Regions from separate parts of the Parendozoicomonas sp. 209JJ7-1 genome, predicted to be linked through region 2. Evidence: predicted binding sites of a transcription regulator. Region 2 holds the regulator's gene; the other holds the start of a gene.
What was found. The regulator PhoB, encoded in region 2, activates phosphate uptake and scavenging genes when phosphate is short. The targets are predictions, from matches to a motif close to TGTCATANNNNTGTCANA.

Region 1: ACY2RQ_RS03080 (ABC transporter permease subunit) is a predicted target of PhoB. The motif match lies at 11,934-11,951, and genes of this name have one in related genera.

The regions. Positions count from the first base shown of each region.
Region 1 is NZ_JBYVJU010000002.1:244,195-260,429, reverse strand. Features, by position in the region: gene ACY2RQ_RS03115 (HlyD family type I secretion periplasmic adaptor subunit) at 1-761, opposite strand, end outside; gene ACY2RQ_RS03110 (type I secretion system permease/ATPase) at 761-2,959, opposite strand; gene ACY2RQ_RS03105 (hypothetical protein) at 3,318-5,597, shown strand; gene ACY2RQ_RS03100 (TylF/MycF/NovP-related O-methyltransferase) at 5,775-6,065, shown strand; gene phoU (phosphate signaling complex protein PhoU) at 6,118-6,858, opposite strand; gene pstB (phosphate ABC transporter ATP-binding protein PstB) at 6,877-7,647, opposite strand; gene pstA (phosphate ABC transporter permease PstA) at 7,901-9,565, opposite strand; gene ACY2RQ_RS03080 (ABC transporter permease subunit) at 9,615-11,879, opposite strand; gene ACY2RQ_RS03075 (PstS family phosphate ABC transporter substrate-binding protein) at 12,136-13,107, opposite strand; gene ACY2RQ_RS03070 (acyl-CoA thioesterase) at 13,479-13,901, shown strand; gene ACY2RQ_RS03065 (hypothetical protein) at 13,966-14,181, shown strand; gene ACY2RQ_RS03060 (fumarylacetoacetate hydrolase family protein) at 14,183-14,845, opposite strand; gene ACY2RQ_RS03055 (DUF4404 family protein) at 15,047-15,307, shown strand; gene ACY2RQ_RS03050 (FAD-binding oxidoreductase) at 15,388-16,235, opposite strand, start outside.
Region 2 is NZ_JBYVJU010000010.1:32,807-49,041, reverse strand. Features, by position in the region: gene ACY2RQ_RS11370 (transporter substrate-binding domain-containing protein) at 1-526, opposite strand, end outside; gene ACY2RQ_RS11365 (ABC transporter ATP-binding protein) at 635-1,408, opposite strand; gene ACY2RQ_RS11360 (cupin domain-containing protein) at 1,609-2,097, shown strand; gene ACY2RQ_RS11355 (SDR family oxidoreductase) at 2,130-3,026, opposite strand; gene ACY2RQ_RS11350 (hydrogen peroxide-inducible genes activator) at 3,108-4,037, shown strand; gene recG (ATP-dependent DNA helicase RecG) at 4,047-6,134, shown strand; gene ACY2RQ_RS11340 (hypothetical protein) at 6,430-6,846, shown strand; gene ACY2RQ_RS11335 (helicase) at 6,908-7,285, opposite strand; gene ACY2RQ_RS11330 (HU family DNA-binding protein) at 7,461-7,736, opposite strand; gene ACY2RQ_RS11325 (chorismate--pyruvate lyase family protein) at 8,101-8,643, shown strand; gene ubiA (4-hydroxybenzoate octaprenyltransferase) at 8,640-9,521, shown strand; gene ACY2RQ_RS11315 (SprT-like domain-containing protein) at 9,531-10,178, shown strand; gene phoB (phosphate regulon transcriptional regulator PhoB) at 10,274-10,969, shown strand; gene phoR (phosphate regulon sensor histidine kinase PhoR) at 11,057-12,388, shown strand; gene ACY2RQ_RS11300 (H-NS family histone-like protein) at 12,385-12,804, opposite strand; gene ACY2RQ_RS11295 (DesA family fatty acid desaturase) at 12,952-14,136, opposite strand; gene ACY2RQ_RS11290 (DUF642 domain-containing protein) at 14,480-15,832, opposite strand; gene ACY2RQ_RS11285 (SpoVR family protein) at 16,055-16,235, opposite strand, start outside.

The sequences.
Region 1 (16,235 bases), on a different contig from region 2:
TTTAATGCCAGAGGACGGGTCAGGGAGAGTTCTTTCAGTCCCAGGTCATAACTGCGTTTCAGGTGCCCCCTTCGGGTCTCCATTGCCCGAAGTTCCTGCTCACTCTGACGCACTTTTTCACTGACAGTGGCCAGTTCCGCTTCCAGGCCTTCACGGCGACCTTTGAAAAGCTGACGTTCCCCGTGAACAATATCCGGGTAAACACGCACTTCATCGGGAAATACCAGAGACCTGTCTTCTGTTTCCGCTCTTAAACGGGCCATTGCCGCCAGAACACTGAAGTACTCCACCTCAGATTCTTTAAACGACGAATTAAAACTGATGTCGTCTAACTGCATCAGAGGCTGTCCCTGTTCAACCCTGTCGCCTTCACGAACCAGAAGTTCTTTCAGGATTCCCCCTTCAAGATTCTGTACAACCTGTAATCTTGACGAGGGGACAACCTTGCCATCACCCTGGGTAATTTCATCCACTTCTGCCCAGCTGGCCCAGAGCACAGCCATGATAATGGCCATAAAACTCAGTAGAATCAGCATTCGGCCGCCGTGAGGGGATTTCAGCAGCAGTGCAGCCGAAGCATCAGACATATACTCCAATTCAATGCCGGAAGCCTTTCCTGCGCGCCCGCCGGGAGGAAACTGGGCAACCGGGGCTTTTTCACCTTTGGGAATCGGGGGTCTTTGCTTTTTACGAGCCCTCTTAGGGTCAAGAGGCACCGTTTTTTTGCTAACGGGCTTTTTCTCAGAAGGCTTATCACTCATCAGGAAATCCTCAGCTTGCCTTCACGCAGGGCCGCGAATACCTGCTCTTTAGGGCCATCAGCCACAACCCTGCCCTGATCCATCACCACAAGCCGGTCAATCAGTTCCAGCATGGATGCTTTATGGGTTACAAGTATCAGGGTTCTGTCTTTGCAGTAGGTTCGCAGGTTTTCCCTCAGGCGGGTTTCCGTAGTGTTATCCATGGAGCTACAGGGTTCATCCAGAACCATAATGGGAGCGTCCATCAGCATGGCCCTGGCCAGAGCAACACTCTGTCTCTGTCCACCGGATAGGCAGCTCCCCCGCTCTCCCACCTGCATATCCAGACCTTCCGGATGACGGTCAGCAAACTCTTTTGCCCCGGATATTTCAGCAGCATGTAAAACAGCATTGTCGTCCATATAGCGGGCACCCAAGGCAATATTGTCCCTCAGGGTTCCATACATCAGGGTACTGTCCTGGAGTGCGCAACCGATGTTATGGCGCAGGTCGGAAGGGTTAATCTGCCGTATATCAACACCATCTATACGAACAGCGCCTTCTCCGGGTTGATAAAGCCCTAGCAGCATTTTCTCAACGGTGGTTTTCCCTGATCCTATGCGGCCGATAATGCCGACCTTTTCTCCAGCCTGAATCTTCAAACTCACATTATTCAGGGCTTTAAATTCCTGGCCGGGATAGGAGAAGTTCACCTGGTCAAATTCAATATCGCCTTTTAAGACCGGGCGGTGAGCGTAGGATTTCCCTTCCGGGCGGTCTGTGGGCAATTCCATAATATCGTTCAGAGCCTGCAGGGCGGCCTTGCTCTGGTTGTAACGGGTAGAGAGACCCGCAATCTGCCCCATGGGAGCCAGACATCGGCCAGAGAGCATAACGGCAGCAATCAACCCTCCCATACTCAATTCGCCTTCTGCAATCATGTATACACCGCCAATCACCATGACTACAGTGACCATCTGCTGAATAAAGGCAGCGACGGTTCCGGCAGAGGCAGACAGCAATTTACTGCGGATGCCCCATTTCGCGATATGACCAACATTCTTTTCCCAGCGGGCCTGCAGTTCACTCTCCGCTCTGGCCACTTTCAGGCTCTCAATATTAGTCATCACCTCTATAAGGGTGGCGTTTTTCTGGGAGGAAGAGCGAATGGTTTTATCAACAGATTTACGCAGTGGTGCCTGCAGTAAAAACCCATAAATTGCGATAATTACAGCAGCAATGGCCGGAACAATGGCCAGAGGCCCGCCAATAAAACCTATAACCAGCAGAATGATTACCGTGAAAGGCAAATCAACCAGCACCGTAACTGTGGATGAGGTAATAAAGTCACGGATACTTTCAAACTCCTGAATATTCCGGGAGAAGGAACCCACGGACTGGGGCCGGGCAGCCATGGAAATCCCTAGCACCTTCTCAAAAATACGGGACGACAACAGAATATCCGACTTCTTTCCCGCCAGATCGATAAAGTAGCTGCGCATCAGCTTTAACGCGGCATCAAAGGTAAACAGGGTAAATGCCCCTGCCGCCAACACCCACAGGGTTTCAATCGCATTATTTGGCACAACCCTGTCATACACATTCATCACAAATAACGGGCTGGCAATGGCGAAAATATTAATCAGGAAAGATGCCATCAGAACATCACGGTAGATGCGCCATGACTTGGTGATAGTGCCCCAGAACCAGTGACGGGAGTGCACCTTCAGGGATTCCGGCGTTCGCTCATCATACTGGTACTTTTCCCGAATAAAGAAGCTATGGCCGGTATACTCTTTGGCCAGCATATTCAGACTGATTTCCCGGGTTCCGGTACCGGATTCCGGCAGAATCACCCGTGCGCTGGCTTTTTTTCGGTCAACACTCACCAGGGTGCAGGCCCGCCGGTCTTTCAGCAGAAGAACCACCGGCGTCACAAGGTTAGAGATTTTCTTAAGGGAAATTTTCACCAGCCGGGCAGAGAACCCCCCCCTGGCAGCAGCCCGAATAAACAGCTCTGCGGTCAGCTTGCCATCCTGAAGAGGAAGGCCATGCCTCAAGGCATCAGCACTGCAGGGGCGGCCGTGGATACGGGTGATGGTAACCAGGGAATCCAGCAGAGGGTCAAGATGGGTACTGCCATCACGGGGAATAGCCCAGTCCTGACTACTCTCTTGACCGGAAGGGGGCCTTGAAAACGCGCCGGCTGATTCAGACATAAGACCGACAAACTACCTTTCAGAAATCCTGCTATCAGACTAGGAGCTTGATCAGAGAGTGTCCCGAGGATGAAAGAAAGCCGCCATTAATCAGGCAAGTTGTGATTTCAGGGGTAGGAACAAAGCTGACTGAAAACGGTTTTTATTTCTCACTCTCCGTACTCAACAGCCGACTGAGGCGTACATTGCCCGGAAATAAATGTCGTTATTCTGTCACTCGCCTTTTCGGCTCTGTTTTATCTGATGAAGGGTTATGGAAATCCGTCAGTTTTTCGGCCTGCCTGACCGTCTGGTTAGGGCGGTTTGCCCTAGCTTGTTTGAGAATACCGTGTTTATCGCATTGTTGCAGGGAAGCCTGATGATGAAACGAACAGGAGCCGATATATCCCTCCCGCCCAGAAGGCCTGCAGGCCATGATGGCCAGCCAAGTCCGTCATGGCCCAGGCTAAGGCACAATGTGCAGGCCTGTGACCACGCATTGCCCCATATTAACCGTGTACAGAGCGCTGTTTATAACAAGCTTAAAGATAACCACGCACTTAGAGTCCGGCGGGTGACTGACAAATTGAGCGCCATCGTTAATACCATGCTGGCTCCTGTCGTTTTTGGCCCGAATCCCGCTATTGCACTCCAAGACAAGGTGCAGGATGTTGTAAGAGAAGTTGTCACGCTGGCGCAGCAGGATAATTATTCTGAGGCAGTCCAGAAAATAGAGGTAGCCCAAAAAATCTTGCCAGACCTGAGACGGCTATGCTACTGCAATAACTTTGAGGAGAATATGAAATATCTGCAGGATTATGTGGTAGATGCTGTGCAATACCAGCATTTCAGGCAGGCCTGCCAGGATAACGATGAGCTTGATTTCACCCTTTTGGGGCAGAGCCAGGAGAAAATTCAGGCGATATTTAAGCAGGCCAGTAAGCTATGCCAGAATCTGGATACCATCTTCAGCCATCCGTACAGGTCACAGAGCGAGGATATTACCCAAACTGTTGCTTTGGCCAGAAATCTGGAACCTGCTGTACAGGTTTCGCAAAATACACCTCTCAGCTCTATGGTTGAACAGCTGCAAGATTGGGGTCACCATAGATGGCAGCGAGTGTTGCAGGACAAAGATACCAACCACGAAGCCGCTGTCTACTTCTACGATCATGCCCTGTTCGACCTGTCGACTGACGAAACAATTATCAGACTTGCTCTGGCTCTGGGGCTTGAATTTTCACAGATAAAGAGTCTCTCACGCACCAGAACCGATGCCTTCCGGCAAGGTGTACTTGCAATAGCCAGCCAGGAAAATAAGTTGAATAAACAGGCTGTTATTGAGGCCCTTGCGGTGATTGGAGAACATTACCTGACAGAGAAACTGGCCATGGAGTGGCAACTGCCCATCCCGGTGGTCGACCCGGAAAACCTGTTAGAACAATTCAGGAACAGTGCGCCAGATGAACCACTAAGCCTGCTGGTGGCACACAAGGTGATTAGTGATGCCGGAATAGATACGTTGCAGCTGGGGCTTGCCCTGGGCATGACTCTCCCTGACGTAGATAAGCTTCAGGTAGACGAGCAGTTCAAGATAGGGATGATTCGTTTATTGATGCTCTCTCAAGCCGGGCCGTTGTCGCGCCGCAGGCTGGAACAACTGTTTCGTCATCCAGCTATAAACAGGCCCTGTTATCTGGCTGGTTGTTATAAAGATCCGGCTGTACCAGAGGAGGCAGCTAAAGAAAGTACAACTACTGAAGGCGCAACTCTGGAGAGTGACCAGATAGACGCCCTGTTTGGTCACTATGATAAGCCTCATCTTGACCAGTTAGCGGAGGCTCTGGAGCTGTCACATCCCTGGCAGTTTGCCGTTTATGGTGAGCATCAGCAGGATTTCCCCTGGCTGTTTTTTCATATGCTGGAAGAGCAGGGTTTGCTGGCTCCGGGCTATTTTCTCCAGGCTCTTCAGACGTTGGGTTTACCGGATGCTATTGAGCAGTTGCTGGAATTGTTTCCCGGAACCCAGCCCCTGCCACGGCCTGATATACCCCCCTGGGATTTTAACATGTTGCAGATGGTTACCACCTCTTCTAACAGCCGGCTCCATAACGAACATATCCCATTGCTTGAGCCAACGGCTGACTGGATGAGCCTGGGGCATATTCTCGGGTTGCCTTATGCAGATCTGAAAAAGATCAGTCAGGATAATTATTACAAGCACGCAAAAAACTGTTTTTATTTGATGTTGAAGGAGCTTAAGGCAGGCTATAGCCCCACTATTGGCCAAATCGTGCAGACTGCCCGGGCCTATGGCTACCACCGGGTGCTCCGGTCGCTGCCAGATTTTCTTGACCCGGACCGGGTTCATGCCGGGCCTGGGGCCGTTCCTCCCAGGCCGGTTGTTTATGGTTCTGACTTCCACCGTATCTCGGTTGAACTGTTGCAGAGTCATGCCAGCCAATGGCGGGATGTTGCCCGTTTTTTCGGCATTGATGATGCCGGGCTATTAGGGTCGGGAAAGCATTTCTACCCTGACGGGGAGGAACTGCTGGACGTGCTTAACCTGCTCAATATGGATGGTAAAAGCCATCAGCTGGTGGAACGACAGGAGGAACTGCTGGCGTTTTTAACGCGGGAAAGCCAGCACGCCCGGTAGCTATCCCCGGCAGCTCCCGGGATAGGTTAAACAACAGTGTTTTGTCGAACACATCATAGTTATAAACGTCATAACTAATAAACACTGTCATTCTGTGCGTTACCAATCGCGGTAATTTTTTCAGCAATGCCGTTACTGGCAAACCAACTCAAGCTTGTCTGATGTCTGGACAAGGGCGTGTTTCATGAGGCACTCCCTGTTTTCTCCGGGGAAATCCTAAAGGAACAGCCCATTGCTTTTCTCCATATAGATTGCGATATCTACCAATCAACAATGGATGCCTTCAATGCCATTGCCCATCGTCTGGTAAAAGGTTCAATCGTACTATTTGATGAGTTTTATAACTATTCAGGGTACGAAAAACACGAGAAAAAGGCGCTGGAGGAGTTTCTGGCCAGCTCGGGAAAGGCAATAGAATATATCGCTTACAGCTGCTGTTATGAGCAGGTTGCAATCAGGTTTTTATAACAGGAACGAGAAATGGCTGGCGGCACCTCAAAAGGCACCGCCAGACAAACTGTCAGGATTCAGTCGTATGCTTTTCAAATACTTCTGCTTTCATCCGCTTCAGGCCAATATGGCGCACGTCGGTACCTTTCACCAGATAAATTACATACTCGGCAATATTGCGGGCATGGTCACCAATGCGCTCCAGGGAACGCAGCACCCACATAATGTTCAGAACCCGGGTAATAGAACGGGGATCTTCCATCATGTAAGTCACCAGCTCACGCATGGCGGAACGGTACTCGCGGTCAACGCTCTTGTCTTCCTGGGCTACGGCCAGAGCCATATCAGCGTCGAAGCGGGCAAAAGCGTTCAGGGCATCCTGTACCATTTTACGCACATGGGTACCAATATGACGGGCTTCGATATAACCGCGGGGTGATTCACCATGCTCCGCCAGCTCCATGGAGAAACGGGCGATCTTGGCAGCTTCATCACCAATACGCTCAAGATCGGTAGAAGCCTTGGTGCAGGCGATAACCAGACGCAGGTCAGAAGCAGCGGGCTGGCGGCGAGCCAGGATACGGGCAGCTTCTTCATCGATGGAGACTTCCATGTAGTTCACATCGTCATCCTTGGCCCTTACGCTCAGGGCCAGGTCGCTGTCCGCTTCAATCAGGGACTCAATAGCATCAGAAACCTGTTTCTCAACCGCACCGCCCATAGCCAGCAGCTGACTGCGCAACTCTTCCAGCTCAGAATTGAACTGCTGGGAGATGTGCTGATTCAGGTCTGAATTCATATCAACTGGCATAATATTTTCCTTAGCCTGTTAACCGTAGCGGCCGGTGATGTAATCCTCAGTTTTCTTCTCACGAGGATTAGTGAAAATGGTGTCGGTGTCGCCAAATTCAATCAATTGTCCCATGTACATGAAAGCGGTGTAATCAGAAACACGTGCCGCCTGCTGCATATTATGGGTAACAATTACGATGGTGAACCGTTCCTTCAGTTCGTTAATCAGTTCTTCAATTTTCAGGGTTGAAATCGGGTCCAGTGCAGAAGCTGGCTCATCCAGAAGCAGAACTTCAGGTTTTACTGCGATAGTCCGGGCAATAACCAGACGCTGCTGCTGACCACCGGAAAGTCCCAGTGCGCTGTCGTGCAGACGATCTTTCACTTCTTCCCAGAGAGCCGCACCTTTCAGTGCCCACTCAACAGTCTCATCAAGAACGCGCTTCTTGTTGATTCCCTGAATACGCAGACCATAGGCTACGTTTTCATAAATACTTTTCGGGAAGGGGTTGGGTTTCTGGAACACCATGCCCACCCGACGCCGCAGATCCGAAACATCAATACCCCGGCGGTAAATATCTTCGCCGTCATGCAAAACCTTGCCTTCAATACGGCAGCTTTCCACCAGGTCGTTCATACGGTTCAGGCTACGCAGCAGTGTTGATTTACCACAACCTGAAGGACCGATAAAAGCGGTTACACGCTTCTTGGGAATCGGCATATTCACACCGAACAGCGCCTGCTTCTCACCGTAGTAAAGATTCAGGCCCTGAATCTCAAGACAGGTCTCTTCTTCTTCCAAAACCATCTTCTGCCGGCCGCGGCCGAGCTGATCGAGGCTTATACCGTGGCTCCTGGAGTCACTCTCGCGGTCATTGCGGGTAGTTTCCATTGGTTCCACCTTTGTCTCTTCCGGAGCTATAGCCAGTGTTTCACTCATGGTTGGCCTTCCAGTCGTCTGATTCTTTCCAGATGGCTGACAGCATCAGCGCGTCAGCCATCTCCTTTATTATTTTCAGCCCGGACACTCCTGGCCCAGAACTACCTTAACTTTCTGTTAATTACACTTCGAGAGACTTGTACTTCTCACGCAGATGATTACGAATCGAGACGGCTGAGAGGTTCAGCGCCGCAATAACAATCACCAGCAGCAGGGCCGTGGCATAAACCAGCGGACGGGCTGCTTCAACATTCGGACTCTGGAAGCCCACATCATAAATATGGAAGCCCAGGTGCATAAATTTCTGGTCAAGATGCAGGAACGGATAGTTTCCGTCCAGAGGCAGGCTCGGCGCAAGCTTTACCACACCCACCAGCATCAGAGGCGCAACTTCACCTGCGGCACGGGCTACCGCCAGAATCAGGCCAGTCATCATGGCCGGGCTGGACATGGGCAGTACCACACGCCACAGGGTTTCTGCTTTGGTCGCGCCAAGAGCCAGACTGCCTTCACGGACAGAGCTGGGAATACGAGACAGGCCTTCTTCCGTAGCAACAATCACCACCGGCAGAGTCAACAGAGCCAGAGTAATGGAGGCCCACATCAGCCCAGGAGTACCAAAGGTGGGCGCAGGCAGAGCTTCCGGGAAGAACATGGCGTCCATCTGGCCTCCCAGGAAGTAAACAAAGAAGCCCAGACCAAACACACCGTAAACAATGGAAGGCACACCGGCCAGGTTGTTTACCGCGATACGAATCACCCGAGTGGTGAACCCCTGGCGGGCATATTCACGGAGGTAAACAGCCGCGATCACACCAAAGGGGGTTACGATCACAGACATGATGATAACCATCATCACGGTACCGAAAATCGCAGGGAAGATACCACCTTCGGTGTTGGCCTCACGGGGGTCGTCAGCAACGAATTCCCAAATTTTGCTACCGTAGAAAGCGATCTTGCCACCAGTACTCATGCCATTAGGTTGATACGCCCGCACGATCTTGGAAACATTAATTTCAACGTCTTTGCCTTCAACGGTACGGGCCAGAATACTGTCCCGGGTGAATGCGACATAAAGATCGCCCAGCTCTTTCTCCAGAACCTTGTACTCAGCATCCAACTCAGCTCTGCGAGCTTCAATATCCGCCAGAGCTTCAGGGGTGGCCTTGTCTCGCAGCTCCAGGCCACGCTGCTTCAGACGCAGACGCTCCAGTTTGCTGTTAATCGCACCAATGTCGCCTTTTTCGATTTCATAAATCTGGCTGTAGATATCCAGGGCACGCTCAATGCTGGCATTCAGGGCAGCCCAGGCTTCTGTACCGCTGGCGACAACAGCACCGTTGTTACGTACTTCGTTCAGGTAACCGTAGAAGTTACCCCACTCCCGTCGTTCAAGAGCGATAGCATTTTCAGGATATTTAATATTCTCCAGCCAGGGCTCAACAACCCAGGCAAAATCGCTTCCGGAAACATCACGATTACCCACTTTAATCAGCTTGCGGGTTACAAGTTCATCCGGTTTCAGATTGCTGAAACCCGCATCAATAAGGCGTTGGGTAGGAATTTCTTCCTCATCCGCCAGCTGCCCCATAACAGTCACAGTGGACTGACCGGGAATCGTGTACTCCGCAACCATGATGGAGGAGGGCCAGAAGTGGCCCAGCCCACGCACGGCGATCAGGGCCAGAAGGCCGATCACCATAATCAGGCTCACAGCCACCGCGCCGGCATTCATCCAGACCCACGGCGACCCACTTTTGAACCAGTTTCCGACAGATATTTTCATCGTTCTTTATACCGTCACTCTATTCTTTATAAGTGCAGGGCGCAGGCCATTAAAGGGAGCTGTACTTCTGACGCAGCCGGTGACGAACCAGCTCAGCCACGGTGTTAACGACAAAGGTGAAAACAAACAGCACCAGAGCCGCCAGGAACAGAATACGGAAATGGGAGCTGCCCACTTCAGATTCAGGCATCTCTACAGCGATATTAGCCGCCAGTGTTCGCATACCTTCAAAAATATTGGCATCCATAATCGGCGTATTACCTGTCGCCATCAGTACGATCATGGTTTCACCGACTGCCCGCCCCATGCCAATCATCAAAGCGGAGAAAATGCCGGGGCTGGCTGTCAGCAGCACAACTTTGGTCAGGGTCTGCCAGGGCGTCGCACCCAATGCCAGGGAGCCATAGCTCAGGTGCTTGGGCACACTGAAAATAGCGTCTTCAGCAATTGAGAAGATGGTCGGGATAACCGCAAAGCCCATCGCCAGACCTACCACCAGTGCGTTACGCTGGTCGTAAGGAATACCGAGATCATGGGTAATCCAGGTGCGCATATCGCCACCGAAGAAAGCGCCTTCCAGGGGTCCGCTCATCGCCAGGCTGATCCAACCAACAGCCAGAATCACCGGAACCAGCAGCAGTGCCTGCCAGCCTTCTGGTACACGGCTGCGAACTTCTACAGGCAGGCGATCCCAGAAAAATGCGAACACCAGAATACCCACCGGCATCAGCAACAACAGGCTGAATATGGCCGGAAGATTATTTTCAATAAACGGTGCCAGCCACAGACCGGCCAGGAAGCCCAGGATGACCGTGGGCAGCGCTTCCATCAATTCGATAACCGGCTTGACCTTGCGACGCATGACCGGAGCCATAAAGTAAGCGGTGTAGATCGCACCACAGATCGCCAGGGGCGCCGCCAGCAACATAGCGTAGAACGCAGCTTTCAGAGTACCAAATGCCAGGGGCGTCAGGCTCAGCTTAGGTTCAAAATCATTGTTAGATGCAGAGGACTGCCAGATAAACTCCGGCTCGTCGTAGGACTCATACCAGACTTCGTGCCACAGCGCGCTCCAGGACACTTCCGGATGTTCATTCTCAACCTTGAACGACACCAGCTCGTTACCTGACTGCAATAACAGCACGTTACCCCGAGGGGCCAGACCCGCCATATTTACAGTCCGATCAGAAACATCAACAGTCAGAACCTGACGTTCAGCAGTTGTGTTGTACAGACCAAGTACACCATCGGCATCCAGAGCCAGGAAACCTTTACGACGGTGCTCAGGTATAATCTGAGTAATCGCGGCATTGCCCTGCTTAAAGCTGCGGATACGGGTCAGAACCTTCTTGCCGGACTCATCGCGGGCCTGGAACCACTGGGTAATATTACCGTTACTGTCACCCACCAGAAGAGAGATTCCACCCAGCAGGAACTCAATATCTGTCACTTCGCCTGCACCATCCACAAGCACAATGGTGTCTTCCACAGAGGGCAGGGAAGAATTGATATCAATCTGGGTCAGAGCATCACTTCCGGAGAGGATGTACATATGTTTCAGGTCCGGCTCAATCAGCAGCTTGCGAATATCACTGCCAATCACCGGCATGGATACAGATTCCCGCTCCAGAGTCTCTTCTTCAGTGAGGAAATCCACTTCACGGGTAAACCTGGCCAGGAACAGCTGACCGCCGTTGGAACCGGCAATCATCAATTTTTCTTCTGAATCCTGAACAGCCACCTGCTCCAGAGGCAAGCCTTCAGCCAGGGAAATGGCTTCTTCGCCGTAGGGATAGGAAACAGAAGGAGTAATAAGACGCTGGTCGTTCGGCCAGGTGGTTTTGTATTTGTGTTTAAAGACAATCGCAGAGCCATTGGACAGGCCGGCTACCAGCAGGTTGTCGCCCGGGCCGGATTCAGAAACGGATGTCACAGTCACACCGGCAGGCACCGGCAGCTGACTGCTCAAACGCTCTTTGCCGGTGGCAGCATCAAAGAAAACAGCCTGACCAGCCTGACTGATCTGCAGACCAATTTCAGCCTGTTCTTCTGTGGCCAGGTAGAAATTCTGATTACTGGTTACGGGAACAGTGTAACGGTACTGTTCATTCACTTCTGCGGAACGAAACAGGGGAATAACTTCATAAAGAAGGTAAAAGAAGATCAGCAGAATGGCTGCTATAACACTTAACCCACCAACAGCTATACCGTAACGGGCTGTGCGATCTTTCAGCTTCCGCAGGTTGCGATAACGCAGAAGAGCCGGCGTATCAAAGCTGATGTCCGGAGCCGATTGCATACTTTGTTCGCTCATGAGTTATTGTCTGGCCGGTTCGGTCCTTAGTATGTGCGAACGATACCCGTGCAATATGACAGTAATATTACACATCTGTAACAATCATGTTTCTATGTCATCTTTATAAAATCCAGCTGCCAGAAACTGCAAAATCCCTTTATTTCAGCTGGAAACAGCGCTTCGGCTACCTATATAAAGACAATAAAAAACGCCCGCATCAGTAATGCGGGCGTTAGTCAGAAGTGGCGCTTCCCTGCGCCAGGCTCTGTCGGTCTTACAGACCCAGAGCGCTCAACTGCTTCTCAACAACCTTGGAAGGAAGAGGAATGTAGCCGTCCTTAACAACAACTTCCTGACCCTGCTGAGAGAGAACCATCTTCAGGAATTCACGCTCAATGGGAGCCAGAGGCTTGTTGGGCTGCTTGTTCACGTATACATACAGGAAGCGAGCCAGCGGATAAGTGCCGTTTACAGCGTTAGCGGGGTTAGCTTCAACGAAAGGAGTACCGGCCTTCTTGGTCAGAGGTACAGTACGAACGCTGGAAGTCTTGTAACCGATACCGGAGTAGCCAATGCCGTTCAGGGAAGCGGATACGGACTGAACAACAGAAGCGGAACCAGGCTGTTCGTTTACATTGTTCTTGTAATCACCCTTACACAGAGCCTTTTTCTTGAAGTAGCCGTAGGTGCCGGATACAGAGTTACGACCGTACAGCTGTACGTCGCGGCCAGCCCAGGGACCAGTCAGACCAGCGCCGCCCCAGGTGTTGATAGCCTTGTCGCCACCACACTTCAGCGTGGAGGAGAAAATAGCGTCAACCTGAGCCATGGTCAGGCCCTTGATGGGGTTGTCCTTGTTTACAAATACGGCCAGGGCATCGATAGCAACGGGAACGGCAGTGGGCTTGTAGCCGAATTTCTTTTCGAAAGCAGCCAGTTCCTTATCCTTCATCTTACGACTCATGGGGCCGAGGTTAGAAGTCCCTTCAGTCAGGGCCGGCGGCGCAGTAGAAGAACCGGCAGCCTGAATCTGGATGTTTACGTTGGGGTAAGTGCGCTTGAAGTCTTCAGCCCACAGGGTCATCAGGTTGGCCAGGGTATCGGAACCAACGCTGGACAGGTTACCGGATACGCCGCTTGCCTTGGAGTAAGCAGGAATATCAGCGTCAATCTTGCTGGCGCTGGCGCTGAAAGAGACGCTGGCAGCGGCCAGAGTCAGGGCAGTTGCGAGACCTTTAAATGTCATTATTCGCTCCCAGTGTTTATTGTCTGTTCGGGCAGGTTTTTCATTGTTCGTATTCATCCGCCCATCTGTAATGGCTTAGTGCGCAGTCAGTATCTAGTTGTTTGATGAAAAATATATGTAAGAGATATGACAGAAAGATGACAGGAGAAATATTTTTATTTCTCCTGTTGGTAAAAGTCAGCGAACGTCCATATTCCGGAATCAAAAGAAACGCCTTACCAGAAGAGTGCGCCCACTGTATAATCCGCGCAGCAGCAATGCGCAGATGCATGCGAGACACTCTTTCTCGTAATACGGGCCAAAGCAGAATACCCTGTTATTGATACTCTAATATGCCGTAACCGAGAACAATAATAACGATATGGTAAGCGATGATGAACTTCGTAAAGCTTGATGACGAACATGGCCCTGAGAGTGACCTCAGTCCGGCTCCCCAAGGTGAACTGACCTTACAAATTCCAGCCATGCCCCGGGACACAAATCCCGACAATGATATTTTCGGGGGATGGGTTGTCTCTCAAATGGATATGGCCGCTGAAATCACCGCCCGCAAAGTAGCCAAAGGCCGTGTTGCTACAGTCTCCATCCACCAGCTCACCTTTATGAGACCCATTGAAGTGGGTGATATGGTCAGCTGCTACACCAATGTCACCAATATTGGTGCCAGCTCTATTCATGTTGATGTTGAGGTCTGGGTTCGTCCACCGGCAGACCTGGAACCCCACAAAGTAACAGACGGTACATTTATATTCGTCGCTATCGACGAAAATCGCCGCACCAGAAGAATCCGCTGATTTCCCCACCAGATTCACCACAACACAGATAGCTTTAAACCGGGTTTCATACAAGTTCCCGGTTATGGACTATGGTCGAATAGTACGTCCGGCCTCCATGGCGCTGTTCTTTGAGGCTCTGACGGGCATACCCTGTTATGAATTCTGTCTGAGCCATATCGCCCTTGATTCCCTTGCCCTGTTCCTGAACGAAAACAGGCAGGAACCTTTGCTCAATCTGACCCAAAGTCATGCCAGGAACGAAGCAAGCAGCAAAGTCTGGGCAATGTTGAGCAGCTGAACTACTCAACCCGGGTGACGGCTTCCAGCAGTCGGGATAAAGTCAACTTCAACTCCATACCCGATTCAAGACGCCCTACACCGGCGGGCGTGCCGGTCAAAATGACATCTCCAGGTTCAAGGGTAAAGTGGTGGCTGATATAACTGACCAGAGGAATAATACCATTCAACATCCGCATGGCATTTCCATCCTGCCGCAGCTCCCCGTTAATCGATAACTGAAAAGAAATATCTTCCCAGCTGGCAATACTCTCCGCCGGAACAAAAAGCGACAACGGACAGGAACCGTCAAAACACTTGGCTTTCTCCCAGGGGTGGCCTTTCTCTTTCAGTTTGCTTTGCAGCTCCCTTAAGGTCAGGTCAAGCGCCAGCCCTGCACCAATAAGCGCCTTTCTGGCTTCGCTCTCATTGGCAGAAGTCAGTGTCTCACCCATTAAAACCGCAATCTCAGCTTCATAGTGAACACCGCCTTTGTCGTCTGACAAGAGAATGGGCTGCTCCATCGGCGTAACCGCGGACCCCGGCTTCATAAACAACAAAGGCTCTGCGGGAACAGGGTTGTTCAGCTCCCGGGCATGTTCCGCATAGTTTCTGCCAACACAGACAACCTTACCCATAGGAAGATTAACCGTTTCCCCGTTTGCCCATTGGTGTTGATAAGCCATATTTCGATTCCTTATATTTAGCACGGCCTTCCGCTATTCATATACCATACCACCAGGCAGTGTTCATAATTAAACATGTCCTGCAGGCAAGGTGGTGTCTATGCCCTTATTTACTGTCTTCTTGCTATTCACAGAGTACCCTGCTGGTCTATGATAAACATGCAAAGCAGCGCGGAGAGCTGCTGATAATGGAGCATAGCCATGAGTGAACAACTACAGGCCCACATCCAGAGACTGCATGACATACTGGAAGGCCAGCCTGTTGATGAATGTACAGCGGCCTCTCTCAAACAAATCACCACCGAACTGCAGATAGCCCTGGCCCAGGCCGAAGGAGCCATTCCAGAAGAAGCGTTCAATGAAGAACTGGAAAAAGAAGCGCTGAAATTTGCCGAGGAACATCCCGCGATTTCCCAGGTTATTCGACAAATCATGAACACCATGAGCAATATCGGGATTTAAATTATTCTGTAAATGAGCCTGTCGATCGAACCTCGACAGACTCTCTGCACTTCAGCCCCTTGAAGATTAGAAGCTAAAAATTACAGATCAAAGACTTTCCCCGGGTTCATAATCCCTCTGGGATCAAAAACCTTTTTTATTCCCCACATCAAATTCACTTCCGCTTCACTGCGGGTGTATGTCAGGTAATCTTTTTTCAACAGGCCAACTCCATGTTCCGCAGATATGGAACCACCATACTTCTGCACAACTTCAAAAACCCACTTGCTGACACGGTTACACTGCTGGAGAAACTCTTCACGGGACAGATCATCCGGCTTAAGAATATTCAGATGCAGGTTGCCATCACCAATATGGCCAAACCAGACAACTTCAAAATCCGGATATTCTTTTGCCACAATGGCATCAATCTCTGCCAGAAACTCTGGAACCTTTGAAACAACCACTGAAATATCATTTTTATAGGGGGTCCAGCGAGAAATAGTTTCACTAATATCTTCCCTGCAGCGCCACAGGTTCTGCAGTTGACCCAGACTCTGACTCATTACGCCATCCAGCACCCAGCCCTGCTCCATGCAATGCTCAAACAGCTCCATTACCGTATCAGATATCGCTTCACTGCTGCACTCAAATTCCAGTAATGCGTAAAAAGGTGCCGGCGTTTCAAAGGGACGGGGCACACCCGCATGTTCAACCACTTTGCTGAGGGCATCTTCAGAGAAAAATTCAAAAGCAGTGAGATCAATTTTCTGCTGGAAAGTTTCCAGAATTGACATCACCCCGGACATATTTTCCGCCCCCAGCAAGAGCACCGTCAGATCCTGAGGAGGACGGGCAAGGCGCATGGTGGCTTCAACAATAAAGCCGAGAGTGCCTTCGCCACCAATAAACAGTTGTCGTAAATCGTAACCGGTATTGTTTTTTATCA
Region 2 (16,235 bases):
CATCCAGACGGCCAGATACCAGATCCAGGTAAACCGCTTCCTGATTGTCGTACAATTTAATGCTGATTACGTCGGCCAGATTATCTTCCAGATACTGGCTGCCAAGGCTGGCACGCAGAGCACCGATGGATTTTCCTTTCAGGCCTTCTCTGGTTGTGTCCAGAGTCTGGTTTTTGGAACCCATAAACCGCAAGCCGCCGGAGTAGTAATAATCGGTGAAATCAACCTGCTTCTGGCGGTCGGGAGTAATGGACATACTCGCCACAATAGCATCGAACTTCTTTACCTTCAGGGAGGGAATCAGACCATCCCACTCATAGGCCTTAATCTCACATTCCATCTCCAGCCTGGCGCACAGGGCTTTGGCCACATCAATATCCAGGCCAACCAGCTCGCCGGATTCGTTGGTATAGCTGAACGGTACCCAGGTGCCGTCTGTCGCGATACGCAGTTTGTCTGCCGCCATAGTCAGCGCACTGGCCGCGAGGCCCGCAACCAAAACACCGGTTTTAATCCACTTATTCATTTTATTTAGTCCTGCTCTTGTTTATGTAAATGACTTATCGTTTTGGTTATTGTCTACAGCTACATAAAAGCCACATATAAAAACTGCATATAAAACTGCGCAAACAAATTACATAACAGATGCCAGAAACTCCCGGCAGCGACTTGATTCCGCTGAGCCGAACACATCTTCCGGTTTTCCTTCTTCTTCAACCTTTCCCTGATGGAGGAACACAACCCTGTCGGACACTTCCCGGGCAAACGACATCTCATGGGTCACAACTACCATCGTTCGTCCATCCGCGGCCAGACTTTTCATAACACCGAGAACTTCCCCCACCAGTTCCGGGTCCAGAGCAGATGTCGGTTCATCAAACAACATAACCTGGGGTTCCATTGCCAAAGCCCGGGCAATAGCGACACGCTGCTGTTGTCCTCCAGACAGTTGGCCTGGGTAATAGTGACTGCGATCCGCCAGCCCCACTTTCTCCAGCAGGGCTTCAGTCATATCCAGCACCTCTCTGCGGTTCCGTCCCAGAACATGAACGGGACCTTCCAGGATATTGTCTATCACGCTCATATGGGGCCAGAGATTGAAGTTCTGGAAAACAAAACCGAGGCGGGAACGGATATTGGCCAGCTGTTTAGGGTCTGCCGCTTCCAGAGAGCCATCAACACGGGGCTTCAGACGAAGTTCTTCGCCATTAACAGCAATACGCCCCTGACAGGGGCTTTCAAGAAGGTTGGTGCAGCGAAGGAGTGTACTTTTCCCTGAGCCGCTGGAACCTATAATGGAAATCACATCTCCATCATGGGCAGTTAAAGAAACCCCCTTGAGAACTTCAAGGTTCCCATAACGCTTATGAATATCCGTTAATTCCAGTGCAACAGGTGCCTTCGACATTACTACTCCGGCGACAGTTTTTATTCTAACGTCGTAACTTACCCTGCCCGAAGCTTTGCTTCCAGTCATACACGACCCAAAAAAGAGCATTTTCAAACAAACCAAGCACTTTTTACAGTGTAAAGAACTAAAAAAAACCAGGAAACAGCGACCATCAACCATACACAGCAAAAATCACCACAAATCAGAGTTTTCACACAATGCAGCTATCAAAACAGGAAATTATCCAGAAACTTCAACTCACTCACCACATAGAAGGTGGTTATTTTCGCCGAACATTCTCTTCAGACCATCGTTCTCCCATTCCCACGGAGCATGGCGAACGGTTCACAATGACCAGCATCTTTTACCTGCTCACAGATGATTCCTCCACCGGCCACTGGAACCTGAACCGCTCGGATATTATTCACTACTTCCACGGTGGCTCACCTGTTCACTATCACCTTATCAATCAACAGGGAGAAGTCAGCAAAGTCACATTGGGGTTTGATTTGATAGCCGGCCACCAGCTGCAACTGGTTGTTCCAGGAGGAAACTGGAAAGCCTGTCATCTACCGGAGGGAGAATATGGACTTATCAGCGAAGCGGTTTCCCCCGGTTTCGATTACCAGGATCTGAGCCTGGGAAAGGAAGAAAAACTGCTTTCCCAATTTCCTCAGCATCGGGAATTGATTCAGCAGTTTTTATAAAACCCATACAGCCCGGATCAGAACCACGATAATCAATATTTCCTTTGAGAGTCGTCCGCCATCAAAGACTTGTAACCATCCTGGTAACCGGGAAAACGAAGCCTGTACCCGGATTCAATCACCCGCTGGTTCCGGCAACGCTTGCTGCCACGGGCAACGGTGGCAATTTCACTGGCGGGTTTTACTCCCAGCTGTTCTGCCAGCCAGCCGGTGACTTCAGACAGCGGAGCCGGATCAGAATCAACACCCAGATAGAGAGGATGAACACACTCTTCGGCCCGGTCTTTTTCAATCAGGTGAGCCAGTAAGCCAGCGCAATCTTCCGAGTGAATTCTGTTACCAAAAATCACCGGAGTTTCACTGTAAACCTCGCCAGACTGCACCTTCCTGAGCATAAAATTACGGCCCGGGCCGTAAATGCCTCCAAATCGCACAACCGTTGCCGGCCAATCGGAATCAAGTATCAGGTTTTCGGCCTCCAGCATGATCTGCCCGTTGAAAGATGCTGGATGGGCCGGAGACAATTCATCTATCCATTCACCATCTTTCTGGTGATAAACCGCCGTGCTTGAAGTAAAAAACAATCTTCGAGGCGGAGTATTTAAACTTTTCACCCGTTCCAGAACATTTTTTAATCCCTGCAGATATGTTTTTCGGTAACCTTCTTCGCCACTTCTGCCGGCAGCCGCCGAATAAACGACATAATCAATATGCTCGGGCCATTCCACCAGCATATCCGGGTTTGCCAGATCACCGGCAATTGAAGTGATGCCCTCTGGCAGTTTTGAAGTGTCCCTGCGCACTCCATAAACCTGATGACCCAGTGACAAAAGCTTTAATCCCAGCCGGCAGCCAACATCACCACAACCGGCAATCAATGTAACCGGTGCGGAACGGGACTTGCTCATATCTGCGTCTGAAAAATCCATAACTGTCTCGGTTTATACCTTTTTTCGTTTATTATTCACTGGTCAGTTAATAGAAATAACCAATTAAAGTATCATGGCCCAATGACACTGACAGAACTCAAGTACATCGTCGCACTTGCCCAGGAGTGCCATTTTGGCAGAGCCGCCGAACGCTGTTTTGTCAGCCAGCCGACTTTGAGCGTAGGTGTAAAAAAGCTTGAAGACGAACTTGGCAGCGCTATTTTTGAACGCAGTAAATCTGCGGTCAGGGTCACGCCACTTGGCAATAAGATAGTCAAACAGGCCCAGAAAGTTCTGGAAGAAGCCTCCGGCATTAAAACCATTGCCACAGAAGGTAAAGACCAGCTCTCCAGCCCTCTGCGTATCGGCACAATTTACACCATTGGCCCTTATCTTCTGCCCCATATGATACCCCAGCTGCGCAAACTGGCTCCGGAGATGCCGCTATATGTGGAAGAGAACTTTACCCATATTCTGCGTCAGCGACTGCGTATGGGTGAACTTGATGCCATTATTATCGCCCTGCCCTTTACCGAAGCGGATGTTGTTACCAAGCCTCTGTACGACGAAGCCTTCACCGTACTGATGCCCGGTAACCACCCCTGGACCAGCCGCAAAGATATTCCTGTGGACGAACTGGCATCCACCGATCTTCTTCTGCTTGGTGAAGGTCACTGTTTCCGGGACCAGATTCTGGAAGCCTGCCCCGCACTTACCAGCAAAGACAAAAACCAGACAAAGAAAACCACCATTGAAGCCACATCCCTGGAAACTATGCGCCATATGGTCGCGTCCGGAATGGGTATTACGGTGCTTCCGCTTTCCGCCACTGGTGGCGGCAACCATTACGCCAAAAATGTACTGACTACCCGCCCGTTTTCTGATCCAGTTCCAGGTCGAACCGTAGCTCTTGCCTGGCGGGCAAGCTTCCCCCGTCCCAAAGCCATAGATGCCCTGGAACAGGCCATCAGCCTGTGTCCGGTGGTTCCACCTTCCTCTTCTTCCAGGTAGCCGTTTGTTATGACGAACAAGCCTCTGCATCAGGTTCCGGTTACAACCCTTAAAGGTGTTGGAGCCGCCCTTGCGGAGAAGCTTGTCAAAATAGGAATTAAATCCCTTCAGGATCTGCTGTTCCATTTACCCCTGCGCTACCAGGACAGAACACGCATTACCCCCATCGGCAGTCTCCAGTTCGGTATGGATGCTGTGATTGAAGGCGAGGTTATCGGTGTGGATGTGGCCATGGGCCGTAGACGCAGTCTGGTGTGCAAACTCAGGGACGGAACCGGTTTAATTACCCTGCGATTCTTTCATTTCAGCGCCGCCCAGAAGAACGGTCTGAAAAAAGGCTCAACAGTTCGCTGCTTTGGTGAACCTCGCCGGGGAGCCCACGGGCTGGAGCTTTACCATCCTGAATACAAAGTTCTGAACAATGACAAATCCTCTGCTATTGAAGAGACACTGACGCCTATCTATCCCGCTACAGAGGGCCTGACCCAGTTAAGAATCCGCGGCCTCTGCCAGCAGACACTGCGCTTTCTGGATAACCCGGCTGCTCTGCAGGAATGGTTACCGGCTTCAATCTGCCGCTCTTACAATCTTTGGGGTTTAACTGATGCCGTGCGCTTTCTCCACCACCCGCCACCTGATGCGGATATCCTGGAAATTATGGAAGGACAGCATCCAGCCCAGAAGCGTCTGGCATTTGAAGAACTTCTGGCTCACCACCTGAGCCTTCAGCAGATTCGCCAGCGGGTTCGCCAGCAGGCTGGTATCAGTCTGCCCGGCACCGGCCGGCTTGTGGATAAGTTTCTTGTTAACCTGCCATTTACGCCCACCGGAGCACAGCAGCGGGTTGCCGATGAGATTAAAAAAGACCTTGCTTCCCAGGCACCGATGCTTCGACTTGTGCAGGGAGATGTTGGTTCAGGCAAAACCATTGTTGCCGCCCTCACGGCTTTGCAGGCTGTGGAAAGCAAATCCCAAGCGGCTTTGATGGCTCCCACAGAGATTCTGGCGGAGCAGCATTACAACAATTTTCACAGCTGGCTTAAGCCTCTGGGAATAACTGTTGCCTGGCTGACGGGAAAAACCAAAGGAAAAAAAAGAGAGCAGCAGCTGGAATTGATTCGCTCCGGCGAAGCGGAAGTTATTGTGGGCACCCATGCTCTGTTTCAGGATGATGTGGAGTTCCGCCATCTAGCCTTGGCGATTATTGATGAACAACACAGGTTTGGTGTTCACCAGAGGCTGGCCCTGCGGGAAAAGGGCCGAAATTTCGGTGCCATGCCCCACCAGCTGATTATGACAGCTACCCCTATTCCCAGAACCCTGGCCATGAGTGCTTATGCTGACCTGGATTTATCAGTTATCGATGAACTGCCTCCGGGCCGAACGCCAGTCAATACCATTGCAATAGGCGACGACAGGCGCCCGCAAGTTATTGAGCGGGTTAATGCTGCCTGTAAAGAAGGCCGACAGGCTTACTGGGTCTGTACCCTGATTGAAGAGTCAGAAGCTTTGCAGTGCCAGGCCGCGGAAGTGACCGCCACAGAGCTTCAGGAAGCCCTGCCGGATTTATCCATTGGCCTTATCCATGGACGTATGAAGCCTGTTGAGAAAGCAGAAGTTATGAATGCTTTTAAGGAAGGTCATCTGCATCTTCTGGTCGCGACAACGGTTATTGAAGTGGGGGTTGATGTTCCCAACTCCAGCCTGATGATTATTGAAAATCCGGAACGTCTTGGCCTTGCCCAACTGCACCAACTCAGGGGCCGTGTTGGTCGGGGCGGCATTGAGAGTCACTGTGTGCTGATGTATCACCCTCCCCTGTCCCAGCAAAGCAAAGAACGCCTGCAGGTTATGCGGGACTCCAGCGATGGCTTTGTTATCGCTGAAAAAGATCTGGAGCTACGAGGCCCCGGCGAAGTTCTGGGTACACGGCAGACCGGTTTAGTGCAGTTCCGAGTCGCCGACCTAGAACGGGATAAAACCCTGCTGGATAATATTAAAGGCGCTGCGGAACAGTTAATGCGTGATGCTCCGACCCATGTTCAGCCACTTATTGATCGCTGGCTGCCCCATGGGGATAAGTTTGCCGATGCCTGATCTCCTGCCTTTTTCAAGAGCCACAAAATCAATACTGTCGTATATTTGATCTGCTCCATGGTAAAACTGGACGACACATTACATAAATCTCATATCTGACCTCTGTCGTTATTTATTGCGACAGCAGGATATTTTGTACAAGACAATTTCAAATTCTCTGCTATTTATAGCTATCAGCTATTCTCCCAAGAGGCTGTCAGTAATGAGAAACTTTCAATCATGCGTCATTATCAGTCTTGTCTTACTGAATTCACATAACGCTGTTTTCGCTGATGACCACAGCATACATCACTCTATGCTGATACTAATCCCCCAAATACAGGCTATAAACCTGGATGGTTCACCCAATCAGAAAAAACAACAAACATGTGAAAAAGACTTCCAGAAAATCATCCAAAGCAACCCCTGGTTTTATGCTGCCAGCTCAAAATCAGGTCTCAATGAAGAACTTGCTGTTGCCGTAACATCCATCCTGCCGGACACATTTGTTACCCTGCACCCTATGGGAATTATGTACAGAGACGCTTTTTTAAGTGATGAACTGCCCGGCAATTACAAAAATTTCTACCATATAGCTAACGGGCACATGTACACCATTGGCAATCTATTCTTTGAAAGCACAGGCACTACTCACCTGTCATCACTGTCTGCAAGCATACAGTTTCTGTCTTATCCGAGGGAATACCAGTGCGTGCTCCAGACCGCTGAATAATGTTTACCTGAAGCACGAATGGAACTTGCTGGTGATTCCCGGGAATGGATATTTGCTCCTTTTATGACTTCATTTTACTTCCAGGAACAACCATGGAGACAATGCCCTGAAACCACATCAGTGACATCGGATTGCCTTCAACCCAGATGACCTTGTCCTGGATTCCTTTCATAAAGGCCAGTTTGGGTTTGCTTGCTGTCAGAGCATCAAACCCTTCACTGGCCGTTCTGAAACGAAGGGCAAATTCAGGCTTCTCTGAGCGACCTTTACGGCTGCTGACTTTCTGGTCTTTAATCGTAAATGTTCTTCTCACGCCATCTTCGCTGGAAATATCAAAGGTCATATCCTTGCCTTCCAGCTTTTTGCGGAACTCCGGATCCTTACTGCTTGCACGCCACATCAGCAGGCCCAGGCCCAGTAACAGGAATCGAAACTTCATACTTCCCTCCGGTTAAAGCTGTCCGAACCCATTCTAGCGATCGGCACAGTATTCGCCAGTGCTTAAAATGACACAAGGAGTGGTTAATTCAGCCAAAAAAGATGAGGAAAATAAAAGGGTTATTGAAGAGAGGAAAATGCGTGCCAGCAGTTTTCGGCTGCCGGCACACGGCTGTTTACTTGTTAACAGCTTCCTTCAGAGCCTTGCCAGGCTTAAAGGCTACGGTGTTACTGGCAGGAATTTGCATCGTGGCGCCAGTTTGGGGGTTCTTTCCGGTACGGGCACCTCTGGAACGCTGAACAAAAGACCCGAACCCTATCAGGTTCACAGACTCCTGACGCTCCAGCGCCTGGGTAATCTGGTCAATAATAACGGTCAGTGCCTGACTGGCTTTGTCTTTGCTTAAATCAGTCTGATCTGCGATTGCAGCGATGAGTTCTGGCTTACGCATAACTCCCTCTCGAATCCATTTGCATTATTTATTATTTTTTTGGTTTCCCTGCAGAGCTTATCCCAAACCCTGAGCAACCGAGAACATGCAGCACTTCAGAGTATGTACTTTTGTGCCGACACGATTTTCAACCTTAATGCAGCCCCTACGCCAGAGCAATACCAAATATCGGAGAAACAGGGATTTCCTCACCATAAAAAAGCGTTTTTACAAAACTTGCATCCCCAGAGCTTATCACTCATGCTGCGCCAAACAGCCACAAGCTGGAAATGCCATCCGCTTTATATCATCAATAAAGAGGCACAAACAAACAGGCACTTCCAATAGAAATCGCCAGGATGTGCTGGAGAAAGTCAGTAAACCTATGCCGTCATGCCCCGTTAATCTCGAATCCCAACAATGGCATCCCTGCGGAAACCTTCCCTGGCCTCTGCCTGAAATCTGGAAATCCTGGCTGCTCGACACAGGCTCCCTGACACAACGCCTGAAGGATACTTTCCCAGGATCCTTTACCGTCGATGTCCTTCGCCATGACTGGGGGCAACCGACCCTTGATGAGCAGCACTTTCTGTCGATAGACGGTGATGAGCAGGCCAGCATTCGGGAAGTGATCCTGATCTGCAATGGTCTGCCCAGGGTTTTCGCCCGAAGCATTCTTCCAGTTTCCAGCCTGGAAGGGGGAAACAAAGAGTTGCTGACTCTGAAAGACAGGCCGCTGGGAGCCTTTCTATTCTCTCACCCGGATCTGCAACGCGGCCCTATTGAGCTGACCAAAGTTCAGGATGTTGAAAACAATCCCGTCTGGGGACGTCGTTCCCTGTTTATCCTGAACCAGAAACCTCTGGTTGTATGTGAATACTTTCTTCCGGTTAATGCTGATCCGGCAACGGCAGAGTCTTCTCTATGAGCAGTGAAAAAATACAGCTGTCTGACAGGCTGGAAAATTATATTCAACTGACCCGAATTGACCGCCCCATCGGCATTTATCTTCTGCTCTGGCCAACCCTTTGGGCTCTTTGGCTCTCCGCTGATGGCTGGCCTTCCTTTGATATGCTGCTTATTTTTGTTTTAGGCACAGTTCTGATGCGTTCCGCCGGCTGCGTAATTAATGACTTTGCCGACAGGAAAATTGATGGACATGTAAAGAGAACCCATCAACGCCCCATGGCAACAGGCAGGGTTTCCAAAAAAGAAGCATTAACACTCTTTGCTGTTCTGATGCTGGCATCTTTTGTACTTGTGCTTTTTACCAATCCGCTCACCATTATACTGTCATTTGCCGGAGCAGTGCTGGCCGCTGTTTATCCGTTTATGAAGCGCTACACCCATCTGCCCCAGTTTTTTCTCGGGGCGGCTTTCGCATGGGGAATTCCCATGGCCTGGGCAGCTGAAACAAATACCGTCGCTCCTCTGGCCTGGCTACTGTTCGGCGGCTGCCTGCTGTGGATTGTGGCTTATGACACCCAGTACGCCATGGTAGACAGGGATGACGATCTGATTATAGGGGTAAAATCAACAGCCATTCTTTTTGGAGAGAAAGACAACACGATCATTACACTGCTTCAAGTACTGACCCTTTTATCTCTGGTCATCACAGGCACTGTAATTCACGCAGGGCTGTTTTATTATCTCGGCCTCGCCGGAATGGCCGGTATGTTCGTCTACCAGTACACTCTTACCAGGAACAGGGAAAGGGAATCCTGCTTTAAGGCCTTTCTTTCCAATCACTGGGCCGGTTTTGCGGTTCTGGCGGGAATAATTATTGATCGCTGCCTGATGAACTGAATAAGGATGATGCCAGACTCTCTCCCCTCCGACCTTGCCCATTCAAACCTTGAGGAGCACCTCTCAAGGCAACTCAGCTCTTATCTGCCCGAAGGCACTGCCCTTTTGTGCGCCAGGTGGCTGATAGACGGACAGGTTCAACTGAAAATAAGCCGCCCCCGCAAAACCAAGCTGGGAGATTTCCGGCCAGCTCAATATGGCAACCCCCACAGGGTCAGCGTAAATAATAACCTGGAGCCTTTACAGTTCCTGATTACCCTTGTCCATGAAATTGCCCATGTTCATACATGGAACCTCCATGGCCACTGTGTTTTCCCCCATGGGAAAGAGTGGAAACATCAATACCGGACTCTCCTCCATAAAATCCTCGAACTTGGTATTTTTGATACAAAAACCCATGGTTCTCTTTATAAACACAGCCTGAACCCCAAGGTCAGAAGCAGTGGCGATCAGACTCTCAAAGAATTAACCCAGCCTGAATCAGGCCTGATTCTTAATCATTTAAAGCCCGGAAAACGGTTCAACATTGAAAATGGAAAAGAGTTCCAGGCCATCCGTAAATTAAGAAAATACTGGCTTTGCAAAGAACCTGATTCAGACCGCCACTACAAAGTATTGGGAACCATTCCCGTATTTGTTGATAACAATCGAATATGACAATAAGACTGAATTGTCATTTATCTGTAACATTTAAGCGGTGTAATTCCTTGGTCCTGCTCATATCCAGACCTTCAGGGGGAATTGTTCGAGCCATGACAATAACTACAAGTAAAATTCTCATCGTGGATGATGAAGCTCCTATCCGGGAGATGATTGTCGTTGCTCTGGAAATGGCAGGCTATCACTGCCTGGAAGCAGAAGATGCCAAATCAGCCCATGCCATTATCGTTGACCAGAAGCCCGATTTAATTCTGCTGGACTGGATGCTGCCCGGCATCACCGGCATTGAACTGGCCCGTCGTTTGAAAAGGGATGAGCTGACCGCTGAAACCCCGATCATCATGCTGACCGCCAAAGGTGAAGAGGATAATAAAATCCAGGGCCTGGAAAGCGGCGCGGACGATTATATTACCAAGCCCTTCTCTCCCCGTGAGCTTGTGGCCCGCCTGAAAGCGGTTCTCCGCAGAACCCAGACTGTTGGCCAGAGCGAACCTATTGAAGTATTCGGGGTAACCCTCGATCCCATCAGCCACCGTGTCACCATTGATGACCAGCCAGCCGAAATGGGGCCCACGGAATATCGCCTGCTGCAGTTTTTTATGACTCACCAGGAACGTGCCTACACCAGAAGTCAGTTGCTTGACCACGTCTGGGGGGGTAATGTCTACGTAGAAGAAAGAACTGTAGATGTACATATTCGACGTCTGCGTAAAGCACTTGGTTTAGAACATGAAAAGCTTGTTCAGACTGTTCGCGGAACGGGTTATCGCTTCTCCACCAAGACCTGATAACACAGTCGTTTATTGTTAACAGCTAACAGGTAGTCGCTCTGAATAAGGGTGTGGATGCACTGATATAACAATACCGGTAAAAACGTGAACCAAAGCTGGCAATCTGCAGTTATAAAAAGCCCAGTTCTCATACTATTCATCTGTCTTGGGCTCGGCATTCTGACAGGAAACACTTTGCTGTTTCTTCTTCTTGGTTCAATCTGCTACCTGCTCTGGACCCTCAGGCACGTAAAACTGCTCTACCAGTGGTTGTATGACTGTTCTGCCGCCGGGCAACTCCTTGAACCTCCAAACTCAAGGGGGCTCTGGGGCGAAATGTTTGACGGCATGTACCGGCTACTGCGCCGAAGCGAACGCTCCCGCAGCCGTATGCAGGCGGTGATTGATCGTTTTCAGGAGTCCACATCTGCCCTGCGGGATGCCATTGTTCTCACCAATTCCCACGGCCAGATTGAGTGGTGGAACCCTGCCGCAGAGCATATTCTCGGCTTCCGGGACCCAGATGATATTGGCCAGCAGATAACCAACCTTATCCGTCATCCCAGGTTTGCCGAATACTTTGACAGAAAAGAGTACCAGGACCCTCTCAGCATCCCGTCTCCTATTTCCGAGGAGAGAAAACTGCTGTACTCCATCACTCTGTATGGAACAGATAACCGCCTGCTGGTTGTAAGGGACAACACCCGTATTTATCAGCTGGAGCAGATGACCAAGGATTTCGTGGCCAATGTCTCCCATGAACTGAGGACTCCTTTAACGGTTGTTTCCGGGTATGTTGAAACTCTGCTCGACAGCCTTACGATGATGCCGGAACCTCCGCATCCGATTCTTCCCAGAGCCCTGGAACAGATGCTGTCCCAGTCCAACCGTATGGGGAATATTATTGAAGACCTGCTGATTCTGTCCAAGCTGGAAACCGCCGACAGTCAGCAGGATCTGACACCGGTTAACATTCCTGTTTTACTGAACGCAATCATCGCTGATGCAAACCTGTTCAGCGGCGAAAGAAATCATGAAATTATTCTGGACTGCAAATCTGACTCCCAGATCCTGGGAAATGAGAAAGAGCTGCGCAGTGCTATTTCCAACCTTGTTTTTAATGCGGTGAAATACACACCGGATAACGGCACAGTGAAAGTGAAATGGCTTGTGGAATTGAATACCGGATATCTTATGGTGAAAGATAACGGTATAGGCATGGAACCCCAGCACATTCCACGCCTGACTGAACGTTTTTACCGGATCGACAAAAGCAGGCACGCCTCAACGGGTGGAACAGGCCTGGGACTGGCCATTGTTAAACATGTGCTGCTTAGACATGACGCTACACTGCTAATCAAAAGCCGGGTTGGTCAGGGAAGCAATTTTACCTGCCAGTTCCCCCATAGCAGACTGGTCAGGGAAACTGAGGATTAACGTTCCTCAACAATGCAGTCTGCTCTCTCTTTACCGGTACGCTGAAGATACTCTTGGAAAACCTTGGGGGCACGGCCGGTAAGAGAACCTTCCCATTGTCGGGCAATATCGTGATTATCCTTGAATTCAAACAGATAACGTTTGATATTTCTTTTCTTTTTTTCAGTAGTGACAAGCTGTCCGAAGTCTTCCACGGACACGCCTTTTTCTTCCATCATTTTACGAATGGCATCTATGCTGTTTTGCTTTGCTTGCAGTTTTTGTTCTTCTTCCACACGAACCTGACGCTTTTCTTCCAGTACATCTTTCAGCCTGGCGACAATCCGTTCAAGGTCTTCAACATGCACATCCCGAAACAACCCCCGTATACGGGTTTTACTGCTCAGGCGGTGCATGACTTCATCAAATATATTCATCTATTAAGCCCTCGCTCTTGCGTACAGGAGAAAAACAAAATAGGTAATAGTTCCCAGACTGACAACCGGAAAAGCGGCATTTATTTCTTGTGGTAAAAACAAAAACGGAAATACGGTGTTTTGTATTTCCGCTATCAAATTGGATTATCAGGCGACCTGGGCAGCAGGCAGGGAATAACTTCTCAAATGTGCGGAAAAATCCTGCAATACACGAATACCACTGTCTTCCGCCCGACGACACCACTCTTTCAAAGCTTCAAGACGTTCATTTTTGTTTTTTAAGTTTTGCCATATTTCCTGCAATTCCAGCCTGCTATGGTAAATAATTTTGAGTGTTTCCCTGGACTCTATAATGCTTTCTATGTTCTTAAAATGAACGGGCTTAAGCAAAGTCTGTTCGCAGGAAAGAAGTTTTTTGCCTCGTTTCAGAAGTTTTCTCTCACTGCCTTTTAGATTGTTGTATTCATCACGCACCATCGGAACAATAACTGTACGACGATATTGCTCCATTACCTGAAAACGATTGTTCACAATGGCCATTAAAGTGTCGCCGTCTATCTTGCTCTTTCCCGCAACCTGATGAGCCAGGGGGCGCCGGAACTTCACTTTGGCAAGACCGAGTATTTCAAACACCCGAATCCAGAACCAGCCAATATCAAACTCCCATTTACGGGCAGAAAGCTTTGCCGAGTTAGGGTAAGTATGATGGTTATTATGGAGTTCTTCCCCACCAATAATAAAACCCAGCGGAGAAATATTGCGGGCATTATCCCGGCATTCATAGTTACGATAACCAAAGTAGTGGCCGATCCCATTAATAACACCCGCCGCCATAACCGGCACCCAGAGCATCTGCACTGCCCATACGGTAATACCAGCCAATCCAAACAGAATCAGGTCAATAATCAACATAATTGCCAGGCCAAGCATATTATGGGGGGTGTAAAGCTTCTTCTCGATCCAGTCGTCCGGGCAACGCTGCCCGTAACGCCTCAAGGTTTCTTCATTTGCCGCTTCTGCCCGATAAAGTTCCGCCCCTTCCAGCAGAACTTTTTTCAAACTGCGCTGAACAGGGCTATGAGGGTCTTTCTCTGTTTCGCAGAACGCATGATGTTTACGGTGAATGGCCGTCCATTCCAGAGTACGCATTCCGGTTGACAGCCATAACCAAAAGCGAAAGAAGTGTTGCAGTGCCGGATGCAGTTCCAGTGCATTATGGGCGCTAAAGCGGTGCAGATAGATGGTAACGGAAAGAATAGTAATATGTGTCATTAACGCTGCGGCCAGTATGGTTTCCCAAACAGACAGCTGCAACAATCCCTCGTACCACATAACAGTTCACTCCCTTGTCAGGCTTACGGACTTATTTTTCTCTATTTTTTTCTGCCGGGAATTTGAAAACATTAAGTACCATGGCTCCACACGGTACATAGTTTCAATGAAATTGATGTATGACAAGGGCCAGGAAGAGCCTGGAGTGCATAGCAGGCAGAAGCGCTTCTGACGCTTACTGCGTTCTGCTTACAGGCAGACTCACGCAGTCACCGGCGCACCTACCATTTTCTTTCTGTTATCTGGCTTTCCATGTGCGTGTCCAGCAGGTTCCTTCAGGGGTTGACGCCCCCTTCTGCTTGCCGAAAGCAGCAGAAGGGGCGTCAGTCAGGCGTGTGGTAAATCACACATCGTTGATGGTGATAGTCCCGTTAGACACATCAAGCGTTTCGGGAAGAGAGTTGTTGACGCTGCCCTCCGGAGCCTGATGATAACGGATAGTGAAACGAGCGCCCCCCTGACACAGAGCACTGGGGGTTGCTGTTTTCTCCTGTGAAACAGACTGAATAATGTAGTATGTCCGATTATCTGTCTGCACGCCTAAAACCGGCCCCAGAGAGTTAATCGAAATGACTGCTGGATTAAACAGGGCGGTATTGGCCATAAGCACGCTGTCTTCCCCGTCGTTTCTGCAGTTCAGATAATCTTCACGGTTGACGCGATAGAGAGCGCCGGCACCTTCCGACAGCAACACCGAAAGACGGGTTCTCGGGTTAATATTCAGTGAAGTTAACTCAACATTTTCACTGCCCGCTGCGGAAAAGCTGGTGTTCTCTGTGCCTGCAGGTTTTACCGTCACAGCCATTTTCGCGGCATTATTGGTGCATAGTTCGCTCGTGCTGTAGGTTCCGCTATCAGCATCGCGATCAGCATGTATGAAGTAGTAGGATGAGTCGGCCCGGTAAACAGGGGCTGACAGATTCAGCGGCAGGCTACCATTTGCCTCAAGGTTACCGACCAGCTGACCACCATTGATGGAGCAGGCATTGAAATTATCTTCATCCACCCGGAAAAGGGCACCCGGTGAGCCTGATACGGCATGCACATTAATGTTTGTATTCAGGGCGGCGGTGTAAACTCTGGCTGTGCCCGGGGCTGGCGGAGGGGTTCGTGGCGTCAGGGTATTGTCGGCAGGTTTGATTGTGACATTGTCAAGCAGGGTGCCGCAGCATCCTGATGGGCCGCTGCTGGAGAAGGCCAGGGTCTCTGTCGTGCTTTTTGCGTGGAAGGTGTACGTGGCCCTCTGCCATGTTTTCTCACCGCTATTCACCACATTAAGGTGGGCCTCCAGACCACTGATGTTGACACCAAGTCGCGTGCTTCCACTGCTGGCGATATGCAGGGCGTAGTCAAAGGTCAGGGTATAGGGCTTATTGACTTCAAGGCCGTTGATGGTTTGCGTAATGCGATTGGGCGCATCAGCAGGGCCACCATCAAGATCAATATGCTGCCTGCCTTCGGCGGCCGCTCCAATCGACAGGGCGTTGGAGTGAGGACTAGCGGTGCCCGCGGTCAGTGTCCATGGGCCCAGCGTGTTCCTGCCGCTGTGGGAATACTCCTCGGACATAACGCCATTCGCCAGAACCGGCTCCTCAAACCCAGCGTTAACCACCAGGTTTTCCGTGGTGGCAAAGGCTGTTGCCCCTGTCATGGCCATATATACAACCACAGCCAGTTTGTTCAGACTGTTCTTCATTGTTGAGCGCCTTCTGTAGCAGGTTTATTCTTTTTTTTGTCAATGAAAAGTCAGGAATGCTTTTCCTGTCTTTTATACGACAATCCTGCCTCTATGGTTTCAACCTTTACGCCCTTTTTATGAGAAAAACGACCGTTTACAGCCAGAGATAAAACACGGTGGCATGTCCAAGCTTGAGATAATGCACGATATTGCCATTGGGTGACTGATCCACTACCGTATTCAGGCCATATCAATCATGGCATCAGAGGATTTTCCACTGTCCACCTTCTGTGGGCAGCCGAGGGTCTTTTTCACATCTTCGCCATCAACGCTTTCCAGGCGGACATCAAATTTCCACAACCTGTGGATATGCTTCACGATTTCAGCGGCATCCGTGTCCAGCGGACGCCCGTGATGCATA